One region of the Agrobacterium larrymoorei genome, then DNA from elsewhere that is predicted to be linked to it. Evidence: riboswitches for the same ligand, from Rfam matches in the RefSeq annotation. Region 1 holds a riboswitch; each other region holds the start of a gene.

Region 1 (4,317 bases):
ATACTCCGTTGATCGATATTCCCCAGGCGGTCAATGTCGTTACCCATGAGGTTCTGGAAGACCAGAATGCCAACAATCTTGATGAGGCGCTGGGCAATATCAGCGGCGTCACTCAGACCAACACCCTGGGCGGAACGCAGGACTCCGTTATTCGTCGTGGGTTCGGTGACAACAGAGACGGCTCTATTCTGACTAACGGATTGAAAACGGCTATCCCGCGTTCGTTCAATGCCATGACGGATCGCGTCGAAGTCCTGAAAGGTCCATCCTCCACCCTCTATGGCATTCTCGATCCCGGCGGCATGGTCAACGTTGTGACGAAGAGGCCGGAAGATACGTTTTCAGGCGAAGTCTATGGCAACCTTTCAAGCTTTGGCGGCGGCACGACAGGCGTTGATGTTACCGGCCCAATCGAAAGCACGGACCTCTCCTATCGCCTGATCGGTGAATATAAGGATGTCGACTACTGGCGCAACTTCGGAGAAACGAAGCATTGGCTGCTCTCTCCGTCCCTGAAATGGACCGGCGAAGATACTGAGATTACCGCGACCTACATGCATGAGGATTACAGCGTGCCTTTCGACCGTGGGACGATCTTCGACACCACCACGGGCCGCGCCGTGAATGTGAACCGCAAGATCCGCTTCGACGAGCCCTATAATATCACAGATGGAAAGTCCGACCTCTTCCAAGTTGAGATCGACCATGAGCTTTCGGATAACTGGAAGCTCGGAATCGATTACAGCTATAGCCGCAATGTCTATTCAGACAATCAGGCGCGTGTAACAGGTTATAACGCCGTCACCGGCGTGGTTACGAGAAGAGCGGACGCGACAAATTATTCCACCATATACAACCACGCGCTGCGTGCCGATCTGACCGGAGATGTCGAGATAGGTGGAATGCAGCATGATCTGCTGATAGGCGCATCCTACGATTACAGTGATACGTTGCGCACGGATATGCTTCGTTGCGGAAACAATACAAATTTCAATATGTATAATCCGGTCTACGGCAACCTGCCTGAGTGCACGACTGTTTCCGCATCCGACAGCGACCAGACTGAAAAACTATCCACGGCGTCCGTTTACGTGCAGGATTCCGTTCACCTCAATGACCAATGGATCGTTGTCGGTGGCCTGCGATATCAATATTACGATCTGCTGGCAGGCAAAGGACGACCGTTTAAGGACAACACCGATAGCTTTGGTGATGCTCTCGTTCCCAATGCTGGAATCGTCTACAAGCTCACCTCGGATGTCTCGCTCTACTTGAACGCTGCCAAAACATTCAGGCCACAGTCTTCCATTGCAAGCGCATATGGCAATCTGAAACCGGAAGAGGGGATTTCCTATGAGATCGGCTCGAAATTCGAGCTTCCCGCCGGACTGACTGCTAACGTCGCCCTTTACAGTTCAGATAAGGAAAACGTCGCATACAATGCAATTGAAGGTAGTGCGACTGTCCTCAAAACGGCTGGGCTTGTCCGCGCTCGCGGTATCGAAATGGATGTCGCAGGGTCGCTGACATCCGATATCGATATCATCGCAAGCTACGCCTATACGGATGCAGAGGTCAAAGAGGGGGAGAACGCTGGCAAACGCCCCGTCAACGTAGCTCGCCACACTGGTTCATTGTCATTGGCGTATGACATGGGTGAAATTGGCTCATCTGGTAATACGCTAAAAATTGGCGCCGGTATCCGCGCGGTTGGCGACAGAGCCGGGATCAACGACAACTCATACGATCTGCCAGGCTACGCAGTTGTTGATGCTTTCGCCGCCTATACCTTTGCACTAGAACGGCCGATTACCCTCCAGCTCAATCTTAAAAATATTCTCGATCGAACCTATTATACCTCTTCGATCGGAAGCACAGCCTTCGGAAACCAGATCGGAGAGCCTTTCAATGCGACGTTGACAGCGCGGCTAAAGTTTTAGAAGGACGTCAACTGGTCAGAGACCAGATCCGTCGGTTCATATCACTGTTGATTGCACTGAGAGCGGATACGGTTCCCATAACTTTATTCTCATCGATTTTGTCAGCAGTGTATCATATCCATTGACTGAAATTTCATTTCGCATACTATATCTAGTGTTCGAGGTTCTTCCGATTCGCGTCGGGAGCTAAGACGGGAATACGGTGCGTGATGTCCATTCTGGACAAACCAATGCCGGAGCTGCCCCCGCAACTGTAAGCGGCGAGCATCCTCTCAAACTGCCACTGATGCCGAAAGGTCTTGGGAAGGCGAGACGGATGCAGCGACCCGCAAGCCAGGAGACCTGCCTCAAACGAATACGTCCACGGGCGGGGTGTCCGACGGTCGCGTTTGCGTGCGGGATGATCCTGCGCGTGCCGCTTCCCCTGATCCCCGCATCAACCACTTCGGGGTGAAGTCAATGTCGCGTCATTCTAGTCAGTATCCGCGTGAATAACGGGCGGTAACGCCCGTCGCCGATTTCGGCTGCCATACATTCCTGAATTTCCGCACGGGCGTTCATCACGCCCGATCAATATCGCACGCCTACTAAATCTCACGAGGATCATCATGACAGTTACCGTTTACAGCAAGCCAGCCTGCGTCCAGTGCACAGCCACCACCCGCGCTCTTGATCGTCAGGGCATCAATTACACCGTCGTGGATGTTTCCGAAAACATCGCTGCGTATGATCTGGTTCAGGGACTTGGCTATCGTCAGGTTCCTGTCGTGGTTGCTGGCGAGACCCATTGGGCAGGCTTTCGTCCGGATATGATCAGCACTCTTGCGGCCTGAGCCAGAGCAATGGGCCAGATCGTCTATTTCTCCAGCCGGTCGGAAAATACCCATCGCTTTGTGGCACGACTGGGGATGAGTGCGCGGCGCATTCCTCTCAGTTCTTCCGAAAGCCTTCAGGTCGAAACCCCCTATGTTCTGATCCTTCCCACCTACAGCGGCGAAGGCGGAAAAGGGGCCGTTCCAAAGCAGGTGATCCGCTTCCTCAATGATGCGGAAAACCGCGCAAACATCCGTGGCGTGATCGCTGCGGGCAACAGCAATTTCGGGGCGAGCTACGGGATCGCCGGCGACGTCATCTCCCAGAAATGCCAGGTGCCTTACCTCTACAGGTTCGAACTTCTCGGCACTGAGGACGACGTCGCGAACGTCAAACACGGATTGGAACGATTTTGGACGCGACCACTTTCGAAAAGCCTTTGAAGACATCGGAATCCGAACTGGATTTCCATGCCCTCAACGCGATGCTGAACCTCTATGACGAGCAAGGCAAAATCCAGCTCGACAAGGACCGCCTGGCGGCAAAGCAGTATTTTCTGCAGCACGTCAACCAGAATACGGTGTTCTTCCATAACCTGCGCGAGAAGCTCGACTACCTCGTCACGGAGGGGTACTACGAGCGTGAGGTTCTGGACCAATATTCCTTCAATTTCGTTCGGGATTTGTTTGACGCCGCCTACGCCCGGAAATTCCGGTTTCCGACCTTCCTCGGCGCTTTCAAATACTACACTAGCTACACGCTGAAGACCTTCGACGGCAAACGCTATCTGGAACGCTACGAAGACCGTGTCTGCATGGTTGCCCTGACGCTGGCCCAGGGAAGCGAAACGCTCGCGCTGGCCCTCATGGATGAGATCATCTCCGGTCGTTTCCAGCCCGCGACACCGACGTTCCTCAATGCCGGGAAGAAGCAGCGCGGCGAGCTCGTCTCTTGCTTCCTGCTGCGCATGGAAGACAACATGGAGTCGATTGCCCGCGGCATTAACTCCGCCCTTCAGCTTTCCAAGCGTGGCGGTGGTGTTGCGCTTTCGCTGACGAATATCCGCGAGGCGGGTGCGCCGATCAAGCAAATCGAGAACCAGTCATCCGGCATCATTCCCGTGATGAAGCTGCTTGAAGACAGCTTTTCCTACGCCAACCAGCTTGGTGCGCGTCAGGGTGCAGGTGCCGTCTACCTCAACGCCCATCATCCCGACATCATGCGCTTCCTGGATACCAAGCGGGAGAACGCCGACGAGAAGATCAGGATCAAGACGCTGTCGCTTGGCGTTGTCGTGCCCGACATCACCTTCGAACTGGCGAAGAACAACGAGGACATGTACCTGTTCTCGCCCTACGACATCGAGCGCGTCTATGGCGTCCCGTTCACTGAGATTTCCGTGACCGAAAAGTACCGGGAGATGGTCGCGGATTCCCGGATCAAGAAGAAGAAGATCAAGGCCCGCGACTTCTTCCAGGTGATCGCCGAGATACAGTTCGAGAGCGGCTATCCCTACATCATGTTCGAGGACACGGTGAACCGGGCGAACCCGATTGCAGGACGC
Region 2 (4,317 bases), on a different replicon from region 1:
AATTACGAGCCGACCTCGGAAGAAGTTGCCGAAATGGCGATCCTTGCTGCCAAGGAAATCAAGCGCTTCGGCATCACGCCGAAGATTGCGCTGGCCAGCCATTCGAATTTCGGCTCGCGCGATTCCGAAAGCGCTCGCAAGATGCGCCGGGCGCTTCAAATCGTGCGTAATGCCGCGCCGGAACTCGAAATCGATGGTGAAATGCAGGGTGGTTCTGCGCTGTCGGAAATTCTGCGCAAGCGCGCCATGCCGAACAGCGCGCTGTCTGGTGAAGCCAACCTTCTGGTCTTCCCGAACCTCGATGCGGCCAATATCTCGCTCGGCGTCGTTCGCACCATGACGGAAGGTCTGCATGTCGGCCCGATCCTGCTCGGTACGGCTCTGCCCGCGCACATCCTGTCGCCCACCGTCACCTCGCGTGGCGTGGTCAACATGGCGGCGCTGGCCGTGGTGCAGGCGTCCCAGCCTTCCGAATAAGCCCATCGCCGTGTTCGGCGCTTGCGTAATTTCGGATTAACGCAATTTTGAACTGGCTGTTGCCGCAATGCGGCACGGCCCTATGCTATCCTGAACTTATAAACGCCATTCGCGTTTGTGATTAATGTTCACTCAGAGGATAGAGCCGCATGTGGCAGGCTTGCAGAAACGGATCGGACCATTGACCCCGCGCCGCAGCCTAATGATCGGTTCGATAATCGCTGTTCTTCTGGCTGCGCCGATTTCCGCGCAGGCCAACAATATTTGCGATTCCCTCCGGGCCGAGCTTCGCCAGCCCAGCACCGTCATCGGCAACACGGCGCAGGTTCGCCAGTTCGCCAGTGCGCTTACGCAGCAGAATATCATCGTGCGCCGGATCAAGAACGATCTTCGCCGCTATGGCTGCTCCTCAGGCAGTATCGTCGTTTACGGCAATCCCAATGCGCAGCTCTGCGGCGAAATCGGTGATGCACTGGCGCAGGCCGAGGCAGAGCGTGACATGATCGCCGAAGACCGTGACCGGATGCTGGCCATGCAGCGCAACAACCAGTCGGACGATCACCGGGAAAGGATCATGGCGGCGCTGGATGCCGAAGGCTGCTTCGATGAAGGCTCCCCGGATTATGCATCCGCCGATCCTTATCGAAACCCGGAAACGCGCGGCTACACCGACCCATTCAACGACCCGAGACCAGAAGAACGGGGCGATTATTCACCGACACCGGATATGCCGATGCAGGGCGGTTTGAGAACGCTGTGCGTGCGAACCTGCGACGGCGCTTTCTTCCCGATTTCTTCCAATGCCACACCGCTGGATTTCCGCGCGCAGGCAGCGCAATGCGCGCGCATGTGTCCGGGTACCGAAACGGAACTCTTCTACCACGCCATGGAGGGACAGGAGAGTTCGGACATGGTTTCGGCAAAAACCGGCAAGCCCTACACGTCCATGCCGACGGCTTTCGCCTATCGCAATGGCTCTGCCACCAACCGGTCCTCCTCATGCAGCTGCAACATGGCCGCTTACCATGATGAAATGAAGACGCAGGAACAGCAGGCCAGCGCACCGCAATCCACGCCCTATTCCGGCATCACGCAAATTCCATCACCGCAAGGTGACAAGGCTTCCAAGCCGCCGGAAACGAAGACGGAAGCCAAGGCGGAGCCGGTGCCTGACCGGGAATACGACCCGAAGAGCAGCCACGTCCGCGTTGTCGGGCCGCAATTCCTGCCTGAAGAGACCAGCCGGATCGATCTTAAGAATCCGGCTTTGAAAGGCACGCAGCCGCAGCAGGATCAGGCGCAGTAATCTAGCGACACCCTGTTTCGCCCCAGCGACCATTGAAAAGCAGCTCGTCCAGCGGCAGACGCTGTCGCCAGCCTTTTACCGCCAGCTCCGGCTCGGCATAAAGCTGCTCGACGCGCCCGATGCAAAGCCATGCAACGATTTCGATGTGCTGCGGAATGCCGAGTATTCTGCGAATATCCGCATCGTGAAAAATGCTGACCCAGCCCACGCCGATGCCCTCCGCCCGCGCGGCGAGCCAAAGATTTTGCACGGCACAGACGGTGGAATAAACATCCATGCGCGGATTATGGGTTCGCCCCAGCACCACGTCACCACCGCGCGTGGGATCACAGGTCACGCAAATCGACAGCGGCGCCTTGCGAATGCCTTCCAGCTTCAGGCTTCGATAAAGCGCCTGTTTTTCATCGGAAAACATGGCGCTGGCCTCGTCATTGGCACGAGAGAAGGCACGCCAGACCTCCTCTTTCGTTGCCGCATCGCTGACCAGTGTGAAATTCCACGGCTGCATGAAGCCAACCGAGGGTGCTGCGTGCGCAGCTTCGAGCAGCCTGCGAACCAACACATCCGGCAAAGGATCGGGCAAAAACTGGTCCCTTACATCGCGTCGCGTCTCGATGGCGTGGTAAACCGCAGCCTTGTCGTCATCGGAAAATTCACAAACCGGCACCAGCTTGTGCCGCATAGCATCAGACCGCATCGTCAATCCCCAACAATGCCGAGAAAGCTCCTTGCCATGCCTCGTAAGAGCACCAGGCAAACAGCATTTCTCAAAACCTTCCGCCGTCCACGCGGGTCGGTCTATCTCGTCAGGCCGGTCTTCTGACTTGGCTTCATCTGCCCGCTGCCGCCTTCCCGAAAACTCAGTGGCTCATGGCAACAGGCATCCGCCTCACAGCGTTGGGCACGTCGCGGTCTCTCACCGCATTCCCGATTCTCCCGCTAGAAGCAGGCACCTGACGGGGAAGCTATGGGGAAATTTACGCAATGGCGCAAGCGCCGCTGCATCATTCGGCAGGGAAATACCGGACATAAGCAAACTCATCACCATACGGTGACCAGTTGGGAGAATTCATCGTGCCCTGCCCGCCGAACAGATCGAACAGCGTTTCAACATTGCTCCCATCCGGGTCCATCAACCGCACACGCACATCGAGATCGCGAGGGTGATCGAAAACGTCGCTGTCATAGGAAATGAAGACCACCTTGTCTCCTTTCGGAGACGGATGAGGAAACCAGTCACCATACGCACTGTCGGTGATCCGCTCTACGTCGGAGCCGTCCGGCCTGACCCGCCAAATCTGCATCTGCCCCGTGCGGCTGGAATTGAAATAGATCCACGCGCCATCCGGCGAATAATCCGGCCCGTCATTCCGGCCTTCGCCATGCGTGAGCAGCGTCTCGGTGCCGGTCTCGACATCCATGGCGTAGATATCGAAAACCTGATCGCGGATACCGCAATAGGCAAAGCTTTTGCCATCCGGCGCCCAGCCATGCCAATAGGATGGCAGGTTTTTCGTCATCAATCGTGGAGCGCCGCCGGACGACGGCAGAAGATAAATCGCGCTTTTGCCGAACTCAACCTTATCCGAAATCGCATAGAGCGAACCATCCGGCGAAATACCGTGATCATTGTTGCACTCGGTCGCAAAGCCGGTATCGACTTTCTCGGCTTTCGTGTCTCCATCCAGCGACAGCCGATAAAGCAGGCCACCGCTGTTCAACAACAGATATCGCCCATCCGGCGACCAATTGGGCGCTTCGAACAGTGCACTCGTTTGCCAAACGACCCGGTTCTGGCGCGTGCGGATGTCATAGATCTCGATGGAACTGCGCATTCTTCCTCCCTGCACACGCCAGTCGAATACCCGCGATCACCTGTCGCGGAAGCGATTGGTGATCGGGTAGCGCCGGTCGCGACCGAAATTCTTCTTGGTGATCTTCACGCCCGGCGCGGACTGGCGGCGCTTGTATTCCGCAAGATAAAGCAGATGCTCGATACGGTGGACCGTCGCGACATCGTGGCCGCGGGCAACGATCTCATCCACCGACATTTCCTGCTCCACGAGGCATTCCAGAATATCGTCCAGCACCGGATAAGGCGGTAGCGAATCCTGGTCGGTCTGGTTCGGACGCAGTTCTGCCGAAGGTGCCTTGGAGAGGATGTTTTCGGGAATGACCTCACCGGAAGGTCCCAAAGTATCCGGCGGCACATGCGCGTTGCGCCATCTGGAAATGGCGTAGACCTGCATCTTGTAGAGGTCTTTGATCGGATTGAAGCCGCCATTCATGTCGCCATAAAGCGTGGCGTAACCTACCGACATCTCGGACTTGTTGCCGGTCGTAACCACCATGGAGCCGAACTTGTTGGAAACGGCCATGAGGATCGTGCCGCGCGCGCGGCTCTGAAGATTTTCCTCGGTGATGCCTTCTTCCGTCCCCTCGAACAGATCGGCCAGCGCTGACATGAAACCGTCCACGGGTTCGGCAATCGGCACGATATCGTAGCGGCAACCCAGCGCCTTGGCGCAATCTGC
Region 3 (4,317 bases), 920 kb from region 1:
GAGGCGCGCGGCGTGCGGAATGACCAGACCGATAAAGCCGATGGACCCGACGATGCTGACCATGACAGCTGTCATCAGCGCCGAGATACCCGTCAGCACCACATAGACGCGCCGGACCGGAATGCCGAGCGACGCGGCGGATTCAGCGCCGAAGGTGAAGGCGTCCAAAGCGCGGGCATGCCAGAGACAGACGACAAGGCCAAGGATCGCAACCGGCAGCGCCAGCGAGACATCCGGCCAGCGGACGCCGGAAAGATTGCCGAGCAGCCAGAACATGATACCGCGTGCCTGTTCCGCATTGGCCGACTTGGTGACGATGAAGGACGTCAGCGCGTTGAACAGCTGCGACCCCGCAACGCCTGCCAGAATGATCGCGCTATTGCCGCTTCCGGCCCGCAGCGCCAGCAATGTGACGAGGGCGAAGGCAACAAGTGCGCCCAGAAAAGCACCGAGCGGCATGGTAAGCATGCCCGCGCCGAAACCAAGAATGGCAACACCGACTGCGCCCGTCGAAGCTCCAGCGGAAATGCCCAGAATATAAGGATCTGCCAGCGGATTGCGCAGCAGCGATTGCAGCACGACGCCAGAAAGCGCCAGGGCCGCCCCGCAACAGGCGGCAACCACGGCCCGGCTTAACCGGTAGTTCCAGACGATACCCTCATCGATGGCGTCCAGCGGATAACCCGCATGCCACAGGCGGTTGGCCACCGTTTTGGCGACGACATCCATGGGAATGGATGTCTCGCCAATCGATGCGCCAAGCCACAGCGCCAGCAAGAGGCACCCGGCCGCAATGGCGGCGGCACGGGCATAGATTAAAGGAACCGACATCGGCTTACTTCGTCAGGCCGAGCTGAACGACCTGATCCGCCAGCACTTCGATGCCTTCGATCGTGCGGATCGTCGGATTCATGGCCTGCGCATCCATCACCACGATGTGGTTCTGTTTGACGGCGGGCATCAGGCTAGCAACTGGATCCTCTTTCAGAAATTTCTGTTTCACGGCAGCGTCGTCAGCCGGATAGCGGCGACGGTCCATTTTGCCAGCAACGATGATGGTCGGCTGCGACTTCGCAATGGTTTCCCAGCCCACGGTCGGCCATTCCTCATCGCTGTCGATGACGTTTTTGATACCAAGCGCCGACATGATGTAGCCCGGCGCACCATTCTTGCCCGCGACATAGGGATCGATATCCAGTTCGGCGCTGGAGAACCAGAAGACGGCGGACAGCTTGCCATCGACCGAGGCAATCTTTTGCCTTGCTGCTTCTTCGCGGGATTTCAGATCGGCAATCAGCTTCTCGCCGCGATCCTGCACATTGAAGATTTGCGCAAGTTCGGAGATTTCCTGATAGATCTGGTCCATCGTAAATACGGAGTGACGCACGCCATCACCACCGCCGGAATTGTCCTTGCCCGTGCAATCCGAAGGGGACGTATAGACCGGAATGCCAAGTTCCTCAAACTGCTCCGGCTTGGCCACCACGCCTTCCGAACCGACATGCCACTGGAACTGCGCAGTTACCAGATCGGGCTTCTCGGCAAGCACGCTTTCGAAGCTCGGATCATTATCCGCCAATCGCGTTACCTTGGCATTGGCCTCCTCATAGCCTTTGATGACCGGGCCGATCCAGACGGCGGTTCCCACCACCTTGTCTGCCAGCCCGAGCATATAGAGGATTTCCGTCGTGCTCTGGCCGATGGAGACCGTGCGCTCTGGAGCGTGGGTAAAGGTTACGTCCCTTCCACAATTCTTCAGCGTCAATGGATAGCTGGTTTCCGCAGCCTGCGCGGATGTAGCTGCCATCGAAAGTGCAGCCATGGCTGCTGCAAAGATGGCGCGGCTTAAGTTAATTGTCATGTTCCGATAGTCCCCGAAATCGCCAGCTGCGCGTTACAGCGCAAAGCCGTCATGTGAAGGTGAATGAACATCCATTCCGCAGCCACACGCGAAGGACCGTTTTGAAACCGGAAAAAGAGCAGATTGAATATGGCGCCGGGTGGCGCAAACAACGATCATGACGTCTCCTGTTCAGGGCATCCCCGCCCGTGACATTGGAATGAACTCTCGACGGCAGGTCTCCTGGCTCACGGATGATCGTCTTGCCCGCCTTCCCACGATTATTCGCAGTGGCCTGACGCAAGTATGCGTCACGAGTGCTCGACAATCCGCTTACAGTTGCGGGGGCAGCCACGGCATTGAAGCAATGCCTCTCACCGTGTTCCCTATTATTCCTTGCGATCTCTCGCTTGGAACCGTCGCGGACCAGATAGAACTATTTGGCTTCCGCCGTCAAGCACCGATTTGTAATGTTATTACATATCAAACACAATAAACTTATCATTCTGAAAATAAAGAAAATGGCCGGAGAATCCGGCCATTTCTGAAATATTCAAATGAACGTCGTCAGCGTTCAAGGAAGCTTGTAGGCAATCACGTAATCGCCCGGCTTCGTGCCGACGGACCCGTGCCCGCCAGCGACTATGACGACATATTGTTTTCCGTCATCGAGCGCATAGGTCATGGGCGTTGCTTGCCCACCTGCCGGCAGTCTGGCCTCCCAAAGCTGCTTGCCGCTCGTCAGATCATAGGCACGAAGGTAATCGTCTACTGCCGCGCCAAGGAAGGCCACGCCGCCCTTGGTGATCATCGGGCCGCCGATCCCGGGAACACCGACCTTGAAGGGAAGCGGTAGCGGTGTCATGTCGCGGACCGTGCCGTTCTTATGCTTGTAGGCAATCTTGCCGGTTCTGAGATCGGCACCCGCCACATAGCCCCATGGCGGCGCCTGGCATGGAATGCCGATGGGGCTGAGGAACGGACCCATCAATACGCCGTATGGCGCGCCGTCGTTACGGTTCAGACCCTGCTCGCTACCCTTTTCATCCTGTCCCTTCTGGGGAATTTGGGCGCGTGGAACGAGCTGCGAGGTGAAGGCCAGATAGGTCGGCATGCCGAACATGACCTGACGTTCAGGATCTACCGCAACGCTACCCCAGTTGAAGGTACCGAAGTTACCCGGGTAAACGAGAGTGCCATTCAGCGATGGCGGCGTGTAACGGCCTTTATAGTTCAGTTGATGGAACTTGATGCGGCAAGCCAGCTGGTCGAACATGGAGACGCCCCACATGTTCTTTTCCTGAAGCGGCTCCGGCTTGAAGCTCAAGGCAGAGGTCGGCTGCGTCGGCGCGCTGAAGTCTTCAGGGATGGCGCCACTTGGAGCAGGCTCTTCCGTCACGGCCAGGATAGGATCGCCGTTCCGCCGGTCCAGCACATAGATATCGCCCTGCTTCGTCGGGCCAACGAGTGCCGGCACGGTCTGGCCATCCGGCTTGGTGATGTCCAGCAGGACAGGCTGTGCCGGTACGTCCATATCCCAAAGGTCGTGATGGACGAATTGCTTCACCCAGCGATCCTGCCCGGTATTCACATCCAGAGCTACGATGGACGAGGAATATTTCTCTACATTCTCGCTCCGACCCATGCCGAGCTGGTCAGGAACTTGATTTCCCAGAGGGATGTAGACGAGCCCAAGCGCTTCATCGACACTAAAAACGGACCAGCTGTTGGGAGAGTTGGTCGTATAGGTCTGACCCGGCTGAAGCGGTTGGGTCTGGGTAGGGTTTCCGGAATCCCAGTTCCACAGCAGTTCGCCGCTGTTCACATCGAAGGCGCGGATGACACCGGACTGTTCCTGGGTGGAGTAGTTGTCATTGACGGCACCGCCGATAATGATCTTGTTGCCGACGATGGCTGGCGGAGAGGTGGAGTAGTAATAGCCAGCAGGATTGTACTGCATGCCGACTTCGAGATGCAGCGTCCCCTGATCCGCGAAAGAGGTGCAGACCTGACCCGTTCCGGCGTCGAGCGCAATCAGACGTGCGTCGGAGGTTGGAAGATAGACGCGGGCAGCGCATTGCGAACCCGCCTGGGCGGTGGGCTCGGCGTAATAGGTAACACCGCGGCATGTCTGGTGCTGACGGTCGGGATTGAGACCCACATTCGGATCGTATTTCCACTTTTCCTTGCCAGTCGCCGCATCCACGGCGATAGCCCAGTTATGCGGCGTGCAGAGGTACAGCGTGTTACCGACCTTCAGCGGCGTGACCTGATAGGTCGTCTCGCCCACATCTTGCGGCAGCTTCACGTCGCCGGTCTGATAGCGCCATGCCTCTTTCAGCTCACCGACATTTTCAGTGTTGATCTGCGTCAGCGGAGAATAGCGCTGGCCGTAAGACGTGCGGCCATATTGGTGCCATTCATTATCCGGCACCGGGTTGCCATAGGATGGGGAATTGTTGACTATCTCGGTGGGT

Evidence for each region. Region 1 has a riboswitch for cobalamin ahead of nrdH (glutaredoxin-like protein NrdH). Riboswitches for the same ligand answer to the same signal wherever they lie in the genome.
Region 2: linked by a shared signal. The riboswitch ahead of bluB (5,6-dimethylbenzimidazole synthase) and the one ahead of nrdH (glutaredoxin-like protein NrdH) in region 1 are both predicted to bind cobalamin.
Region 3: linked by a shared signal. The riboswitch ahead of CFBP5473_RS18865 (ABC transporter substrate-binding protein) and the one ahead of nrdH (glutaredoxin-like protein NrdH) in region 1 are both predicted to bind cobalamin.

Annotation. Positions count from the first base shown of each region.
Region 1 covers NZ_CP039692.1:59,596-63,912, reverse strand. Annotated here, with positions in the region: gene CFBP5473_RS14670 (TonB-dependent siderophore receptor) at 1-1,940, shown strand, start outside; cobalamin riboswitch at 2,085-2,304, shown strand; gene nrdH (glutaredoxin-like protein NrdH) at 2,549-2,773, shown strand; gene nrdI (class Ib ribonucleoside-diphosphate reductase assembly flavoprotein NrdI) at 2,783-3,196, shown strand; gene nrdE (class 1b ribonucleoside-diphosphate reductase subunit alpha) at 3,166-4,317, shown strand, end outside.
Region 2 covers NZ_CP039691.1:1,797,626-1,801,942, forward strand. Annotated here, with positions in the region: gene CFBP5473_RS08555 (NADP-dependent malic enzyme) at 1-477, shown strand, start outside; gene CFBP5473_RS08560 (DUF2865 domain-containing protein) at 659-1,783, shown strand; gene bluB (5,6-dimethylbenzimidazole synthase) at 1,785-2,465, opposite strand; cobalamin riboswitch at 2,576-2,755, opposite strand; gene CFBP5473_RS08570 (TolB family protein) at 2,788-3,618, opposite strand; gene CFBP5473_RS08575 (NAD+ synthase) at 3,655-4,317, opposite strand, start outside.
Region 3 covers NZ_CP039692.1:983,264-987,580, forward strand. Annotated here, with positions in the region: gene CFBP5473_RS18860 (FecCD family ABC transporter permease) at 1-831, opposite strand, end outside; gene CFBP5473_RS18865 (ABC transporter substrate-binding protein) at 836-1,861, opposite strand; cobalamin riboswitch at 2,057-2,276, opposite strand; gene CFBP5473_RS18870 (glucose/quinate/shikimate family membrane-bound PQQ-dependent dehydrogenase) at 2,415-4,317, opposite strand, start outside.